One region of the Micrococcoides hystricis genome, then DNA from elsewhere that is predicted to be linked to it. Evidence: predicted binding sites of a transcription regulator. Region 1 holds the regulator's gene; the other holds the start of a gene.
The links. Region 1 encodes LexA, which represses DNA repair genes until DNA is damaged. Its sites were predicted from a motif close to TCGAACANNTGTTCGA; they were not measured.
Positions count from the first base shown of each region.

Region 2: ACFFFR_RS00220 (LysM peptidoglycan-binding domain-containing protein) is a predicted target of LexA. The motif match lies at 2,646-2,661, and genes of this name have one in related genera.

Region 1 covers NZ_JBHLUB010000004.1:25,434-29,645, reverse strand. Annotated here, with positions in the region: gene ACFFFR_RS03515 (ATP-dependent DNA helicase) at 1-2,059, shown strand, start outside; gene lexA (transcriptional repressor LexA) at 2,082-2,831, opposite strand; gene ACFFFR_RS03505 (LysM peptidoglycan-binding domain-containing protein) at 3,068-3,397, shown strand; gene ACFFFR_RS03500 (histidinol-phosphate transaminase) at 3,495-4,212, shown strand, end outside.
Region 2 covers NZ_JBHLUB010000001.1:47,075-51,286, forward strand. Annotated here, with positions in the region: gene ACFFFR_RS00215 (protein kinase domain-containing protein) at 1-660, opposite strand, end outside; gene ACFFFR_RS00220 (LysM peptidoglycan-binding domain-containing protein) at 688-2,601, opposite strand; gene ACFFFR_RS00225 (Rv2175c family DNA-binding protein) at 2,829-3,206, shown strand; gene ACFFFR_RS00230 (polyprenyl synthetase family protein) at 3,255-4,212, opposite strand, start outside.

The sequences.
Region 1 (4,212 bases):
GTCGCAGAAAGTGGCCTTGGAGTGGCTGCAGGAAGCTGTCGACGGGTTAGGCGGACAAGAACGACCCGGTCAGGTCACCATGGCCGCCGAGGTCGTCGAAGCTATTGAGAAAAACCGGCACTTGCTCGTACAAGCCGGGACCGGTACCGGTAAGTCTCTGGCCTATCTAGTACCGGCGCTGCATCACGCCATGAACAGCGACAAGCCCGTGGTGATCTCCACCGCTACATTGGCGTTGCAGTCTCAGGTGATGAGTCGTGACCTTCCCCGGTTGTTAGATTCGCTTGAAGACAAGCTGCCACGGGAGGCAGTAACCGCGCTCGTTAAAGGGCGGTCAAACTATGTTTGCCGCAACAAGCTCGCCGGCGGCTTTCCTGAAGACGAGGGGCAAGAAGCCCTGATCGGTATGCTCGATGATGGTGCCGCCGTTCCGTTGACGGAGCAGACTCCGCAGGCAGCCACGTCCTTTGGCTCCGGATTGAGTGAGCTAGGCGAGCAGATCCAACGCCTGCGTGCGTGGGCAGCGGAAACCGAGACCGGCGACCGCGATGATCTCTCTCCCGGAGTTTCGGATCGTGCTTGGCGGCAGGTTTCCGTCAGTGCTCGGGAATGCTTGGGCAGCAAATGCCAGTTCTACGACGAGTGCTTCGTCGAACAGTCACGCGCACATGCGGCAACCGCTGACATCGTGGTGACGAACCACGCGCTCCTAGCATTCAGCGCCATTGAAGGATACGGGGTCCTTCCCGAACACGATGTTGTCATCATCGATGAGGCCCACGAACTCCAAGACCGGATCACCACCTCGGTGTCTACCGAGCTTTCCGCGGCGGCAATGAAGGCCGCCGCCACGAGTACCCGCAAGCACACCTCGGTCTCTCCAGCCTTGTTAGAAGAGGCCATCAAAGACTTCGAGAACGCCTTCAACGCAACTAGTGACGGGTTGCTCGAGATGGGGCTGAATCAGGCCCAAGAGGCTGCTTTGGCTGCCGTGCTCAGTGCGACGCGCACCCTGCTCTCGGATACGAAAGATTCAGGGAAAGACCAAGATGCCGGCCGGCAGGTGGCTCGGTCTCGACTCCAAGCTGTGTACGATGCGGCCGACCGGGTCATGAACTCGGCCCAAGGAATCACTGGCAGCGCTGCGCGCGCGGCAGGTCCTGCCCATGAGGCCCTCTGGCTGACTCGGCCCCGGACGCATGTGCCAGGCAAGGGCTACCAAGATCCAGATCCAATGACGCCGCCACAGTTGTGGGTCGCTCCGATTTCCGTTGCAGGGCCTTTGAAACAGGGTCTGTTGGAGGATCGTACTGTCATCTTGACCAGCGCTACGTTGGCGATTGGGGGCGACTTCGCCTCGGTGGCGGGCAGCATCGGGTTGAGCCGGGAGGAAAGCTCACGCTGGCGTGGGCTGGACGTGGGATCCCCCTTCGACTACCCGAGACAGGGAATTCTGTATGCCGCCCAGCACCTGCCGGAACCAACACAACAGCGTTCCCCGGAAAGCCTGAGCGAAATCAGAGACCTCATGGAAGCCAGCGGGGGAGGTGCCTTAGGATTGTTCTCCTCGATCGCCGCGGCAAAAGAGGTGACGGCCTATATCCGCGATGAACTGGACATGCCGATCTTGTGCCAAGGCGAGTCCAGCATGGCAGACCTGATCCGTCGTTTTTCCGAGGACAAGGACCTGTCCCTGTTCGGCACCATGAGCCTGTGGCAAGGTGTCGATGTTCCCGGGGACGCATTGCGGCTGGTGATCATTGACCGGATTCCGTTCCCACGACCGGATGATCCGATGTCTAAGGCGCGCTCGCTGAAAGTTGCCCGTGCCGGGGGAAATGGCTTCCTGACGGTGTCTGCAACGCATGCGGCCATGCGGCTCGCTCAAGGGGTTGGGCGGCTCATTCGAAGCAGCGACGACCGTGGCGTCGTAGCCATCATTGATTCACGGATCGTCAAGAAGTCATACGGCGGGTTCATCAAGTCGGCGCTACCGGATTTCTGGTCCACAACAGACCGCGACAAGATCTTACAGGTGCTCAAACGCCTGAGCAGCTAGCGGTTGCCCTTACTCCGGGTTCTCAGACTGAACGCAATACGGAGACGACTTTGCCCATGATGGTTGCGTGATCACCAAGAATGGGCTCGTAGTTGGTGTTCTGCGGCAAGAGCCAAGTGTGGCCATCACGCTGGCGGAACGTCTTCACAGTTGCTTCGTCGTCGAGCAAGGCCGCGACAATGTCGCCATTGTGGGCATCCTGTTGTTTGCGAACGACGACCCAATCTCCGTCACAAATGGCCGCGTCGATCATGGAGTCTCCTGAGACCCGGAGCATGAAGAGCTCGCCGTCACCGGTGATCTGTTTGGGTAGCGTCATGACATCTTCGACTTGCTGATCAGCCAAGATCGGTCCACCTGCGGCGATGCGGCCCACGACGGGTACCTGGACCTGTTCGGCTTCGGTCGCGAGTGTGTCGGTCGTTGGTACATAGCCGCCATCGCCCAGCCAGCCACGAGGCATATCCACATTCGAAACTAGGTGATCCCGGTCGGCAACTGCTTGGAGCGGAATGGGCTGTAGAGCATCATTGATCAGTTCGAGAGCGCGGGGCCGGTTCGGATCGCGACGAATGTACCCCATCTTTTCCAGCTGTTTGAGCTGGTGAGTCACGGAGGAGAGGGAGGCCAACCCTGCGGCATCCCCGATTTCACGCATGGATGGCGGATAGCCCCGATCAGCAATCTCCGTCGCGATATAGGTCAAGATGGTGCGCTGACGATCACTGAGCTTGTTCTTGTCTCCGCGTGCTCCGCGTGGGCGACCAGCCATTGAGTATCTCCTTGCGCGAGGTTCTTATCCTGTCGGTGGGCCTTGATTTCCTTGAAATATGCCTAGCACAAGGCTACCGAAAATCGTACGGATATGAAAGGTATCTTCGAACGACACTCGACATTGTTCGAAACTTTGTGCTAGAACTTTTATAGAACAAGACATCGAAGATATGTTCGAAGTCGGTGTTGGTTGGAGGAGTAAGAACTCCAGCTGACGCAGAAAGGATCGTTACAATGGCAACCGCTACTACCGCATTGACATTGACCCGCCGCGGCCGCTTCCTCTTCCGGGGCATGCCGTTACTGGCAGCCATCATCGCCGCCTTGATCGTGATGATGTACCTGTTTGCGGCCCAAACGAACCAAGCCCAAGCTGTCGGCTCCGTTGAAGGCGTCCCGACGAAGCAGGTCACGGTATACGCCGGAGACACCCTGTGGGATATTGCATCTGCTGAGCGCCCAGATCAAGACGTGGCTGTCACCATGATGCAAATTGAGGAGCTGAACGGTCTGGACAAGAACCCACTTCAGCCGGGCCAGAGCATCGAGGTTCCGACTCCATAACTTCTCCGAATGGGTAGTGCCATGAAACTGATCTACCCTTGTATGTGTGAGTCAGCAAATCAATCCCACCCCCGAAACTCCAGAAGAAGCAGCTGCGCTGCAGGAGCTATTGGATCTATTGCCGCTACGTGATGATCTTCGCGGCAAGAGTGCTTACGGTGCACCACAAATCGATGTTCCGGTGCAACTGAACACGAATGAGAACACGCACCCGGTCCCGCAAGATGTTCAGGACGCTGTGGTGAAATACGCCGCGGCTGCTGCCGCGACGATGAACCGCTACCCGGACCGTGAATTTGTAGAATTGCGCGAAGCACTTGCGCTCTACCTGGGACACGACCTGACCAAAGAGCAGATTTGGGCCGCAAACGGTTCCAATGAAGTTCTCCAGCAGATCATGCAGGCCTTCGGCGGGCCAGGGCGCAAAGTGCTGAGCTTCGCTCCCACATACTCGATGTACCCCATCCTGGCTAGCGGGACAAACAACGAGTACATTGCTGCTCCACGAGCCGAAGATTTCAGTCTCAGCCCCGAACACGCTGCCGAACAAGTGCGGCTACACCAACCCCACATTGTTCTGTTGTGCTCGCCTAATAACCCCACCGGAACTGCGCTGGGCCTAGATGTTGTGGAGGCTGTGTACGAGGCAACCGAATCATCCAACTCCATTGTGGTCGTGGATGAGGCCTATGCAGAGTTCGCGCTAGCAGGTACAGAATCTGCGTTGAACATGCTTCAAGGTCGGCCGCGGCTCATTGTGACACGGACGATGTCAAAGGCCTTCGCGATGGCGGGGGTACGTCTTGGCTATTTGG
Region 2 (4,212 bases), on a different contig from region 1:
CACTTGGATCGATTCGCCGGTGAATGGTTGCCGACCGGTCAGCATCTCAAAAAGCATGATGCCCACCGCGTAAATATCCGAGCGTTCATCAGCCTGTTCACCGGTCACCAGTTCCGGTGACACATAAGCCACGGTCCCAACCAAGACATCGGCTGACGTGTGTTGTGTCGCCGGCCGTGAAAGACCAAAGTCGGTGACTTTGATGGAGCCATCCCGCGACACCAAGACATTTTCCGGTTTCATATCACGGTGCACCAGCCCCGCCTGGTGTGAGGCGGCCAAACCGTTGACGATGGACGCCGCGAAGATCAATGCAGCCTTGGGGGAGAGCTTCCGGCGGATATTCAAGACGGTGCGCAGCGTGTTGCCCTCAATGAACTCCATCACCAGATAGGGCAGTCCTGACGGTCCATCCAAACCTTGATCGGTGACCTTCACGATGTGCGGGTGATTCAACTGGGCTGCAGTCAACGCTTCCTGACGAAAGCGATCAGCAATCCCCGGTTCATCCCGTAGCCGATCGTGCAACACCTTTACGGCCACATCGTGGCTGAGCCGCAGGTCTTTGGCCCGGTAAACCTGAGCCATGCCGCCTTCAGCGATCCGCTCGATGAGTTCGTAGCGTTCGCCAAAGGTCTGGCCGACGAGGTTGGTGCTCATAGCACCCAAGCTTATCGAGCTTTGGGGTTAGCGCATATTTGCGCGCACCTTGCGTACATAGTCTTTCGTGTCCGGGTACATGCCCTGGGTCTGGACTCCATGAAGGCCCTGGTAGTAGCCCGCGATGCCTTCATCAACGCTGCGTGCATTGCGCTGCAGATGACGGATGATCGCCACACCAGCCACAACGTTGTCGTGCGGATCCAGCAGGTTCAGCTTGCGACCAACCATCTCGGAAGCCCACTGGCCGGAAGACGGGATGACCTGCATGACACCAATGGCGTTGGCCGGTGAAACCGAGGCATGGTTCAAATGCGACTCGGTGATGGCATGGCCCAAGGCCAGCTTCGGATCAACACCCATTTGTCGTGCCGTGCTGATGATGAGCGACTCCATGTAGGCCTTGGAAGGGATCTGCATGGACAACAGCGTCTGGTAGTTCTTGTTAGCGGCTGCCACTGTCTGTTGCGGGTACACGTAGTGCAAGAAATTAGCAGGGATCGCTTGCGTGCTAGACGCGGCCGAAACAGTTGATGAGCTCTTGGTGTTGCTGGCGGAGCTGGAGGCCTTGCCGCTGAGTTTGAGCTTCTGGCCCGGGTAAATCGTCGAAGTAGACTTCAGCCCATTGGCGCTCAACAGGGTCGACAAGCTAATGCCATTACGGGAGGCAATGCCGGAGAGCGTGTCACCAGACTTCACCGTGTAGGTTCCGCCGGTAGCAGTCGACGCGGACGTGCTCGAGGAAGCCTTGCTAGCGGTAGAGGTGGACGCCGAACCACTCAGCTTCAGCTTCTGCCCCGGGTAGATGACGGAGGAAGACTTCAACCCGTTGGCGCGTAACAGCGTAGCTAGGCTAGTGCTGGTCTTCGCCGCAATGCCCGAGAGTGTGTCACCGGATTTCACCGTGTAGGTGGAAGAGGAGGAGCTGGAGCTAGAAGAGCTCGTTGCTGGACGGCTACTGGACTTTGCGGAAGCAGCAGATCCGCTTAGCTTGAGTTTCTGGCCCGGGTAGATGATGGAGGAAGACTTGAGCCCGTTGGCACGCAGCAGGGTGCTCAGGCTGGTCTTCGTCTTAGCGGCGATGCCCGAGAGCGTGTCCCCCGATTTCACGGTGTACGTGCCGGCAGACTTTGACGGTGCTGCCGACGATGCCGAGCTGGAGCTCTTAGAAGTTACAGCCGATCCGCTCAGTTTGAGCTTCTGGCCCGGATAGATGATGGAGGATGACTTGAGCCCGTTGGCGCGCAGCAAGGTGCTCAGACTGATCTTGGTCTTAGCGGCGATGCCCGAGAGCGTGTCACCGGATTTCACCGTGTAGGTGGAAGAGGAGGCGCTGGAGCTAGAAGAGCTCGTTGCTGGACGGCTGCTGGACTTTGCGGAAGCAGCAGATCCGCTTAGCTTGAGTTTCTGGCCCGGGTAGATGATGGAGGATGACTTGAGCTCGTTGGCACGGAGCAGGGTGCTCAGGCTGGTCTTAGTCTTGGCCGCGATACCGGAGAGTGTGTCCCCTGATTTCACCGTATACGTGGAAGAGCTAGAGCTGGAAGAGCTGCTGGAACTCTTCTTAGCCGTCGTCGAAACGGGGGCAGTTCCACGCAATTTGATGCGCTGACCCGGGTAGATCACGGATTTGCTCGTCAGCCCATTGAGCTTCAGAACGGTTGAGACGCTCAGCTTGTAGCGCTTCGCGATCGAATAGATGCTGTCGCCCGCCTTGACCTTCACCGATGAAGGTACAGAACGAGAGCTTAAAGACTGAACAATCTTGGACTGGGCAAGTGAAATGTTACTGGCGGTCGGCTGTTTTGGCTGCAGTGGGGCAGCAGGGGCTGCCGTGGCAGGAGCAGCGAGGGCGAGGCTACCAAGCGCGACTGCTGGTAGAGCCGTAGTGGCGGCGGCGGTCTTCAAGACGCGCTGACGCGAAGTGCGAGTAACGGACATAGGAGTACTCCCAGGTGAGCGAACTGCATTCACCCTCGAAACCACCGTACATATGTTGGGACTGAATGTAACGCGTGTGAATCGTGATGAAATTGTGACTATTGGTAACTTACCTTAAGCCTTGATAACGATTCAATATCGGTGACGACTTTGTTCGATGCTCGGGCGTGTCGAATCTCAATGGCCAGAGCAGCCCGGTCACAGCCGATGTGTGGGATTCTTGAAGAGTGGAACTTACAGAACTCATCAAAGACTGGCGAACCTTGCCAGATATCGCCGAACTCTTGGACGTCAAAATCACCAAGGTTCACCGTCTTCTTGCCGAAGACGCCCTGCTGGCACACCGCATCCCCAGCGCGAGCGGTGGTAACGACTTAGTTCGTGCTGTGCCTGCCGCGTTCATCGTGGAAGACGGGGAGAAGTCGCGTGTGCTCGAATCGCTGCGCGGCACGATTACGCTGCTGCGCGATGCGCGTTACAGCGATGAAGAAGCCCTGCGTTGGCTCTTTACCGTCGACGAATCATTAAATGGCTCCCCATTGGAAGCACTGCGCAACGGTCACAAAACAGAAGTGCGTCGGCGAGCACAAGCCCTGGCCTGGTAAGCAACAGCATCCCATAGAACCATTCGGGGGCGTTGGGACTGCGTATGGCTATTTTTGCCGGTTGATTGCGGCCTCAGCTAGCGTGCGCAAGCCGGTGCGGACAGCAGTGGGGCACTGGAGAGTGTCGATGTGAGCGAACGCCTCTTGGGCTTTCGCCTCGATCAACTGCTCAATCTTGGTTTCGGCGCCAGAGTTACGAATGAGATCCTGCAGCTCGGCGATTTGCGCCTCGCTGAGCTCGTTGTCACCGAGATGATCATCGATCATTTGCTGTCCAGCAGCTGTGCTGGCGGATCGGGCATAAGCAATGAGCGCGGTGCGCTTGCCTTCACGCAGATCATCACCGCTTGGCTTACCCGTCACGGCCGAATCACCAAACACTCCAAGTTGGTCATCACGTAGTTGAAACGCTTCCCCCAGCGGCAAGGACAGCTTAGACAGCTGCGCCAAAAGTTCGGGGTTCGCGCCGGCGGCAGCAGCACCCAACATCAGTGGTCGCTCGACTGAATACTTGGCAGATTTGTACTGCAGAATCGTCATGGCGCGCTCAAGCGCAACATCAGGGGTGTGGAAACGCCCCGCCGACTCTTCACGAATGTCCAGGTATTGTCCGGTCATCACTTCAAAGCGCATATCGTCGAAGACTTTTCGGGCGCTAGCCGCCGCGTCAGCGCAGCCGGCAGCAATGTCGAGAACCACGCTGGCAAAGACCTCTTCCGACAAGGCCAAACTCAGATCTCCCGCTAGGATTCCGGCAGAGACACCAAAATGCTCGGCATCCTGATCCCAGCCGCGACCGACGTGGAGTGCTTCAAAACTCCGGTGAGCACTGGGCTGTCCACGACGGGTGTCGGAGCGATCCAGAATGTCATCATGGATCAGGGCCGCGGCTTGAAATAGCTCCAAGCTCACCCCCAGTCGCCGGATGCGTTCATCGGTCGGATTACTGCCTGCGATTTGCCACCCGTACCAAGCGAAAAGCGGTCGAATGCGCTTGCCGCCTAGG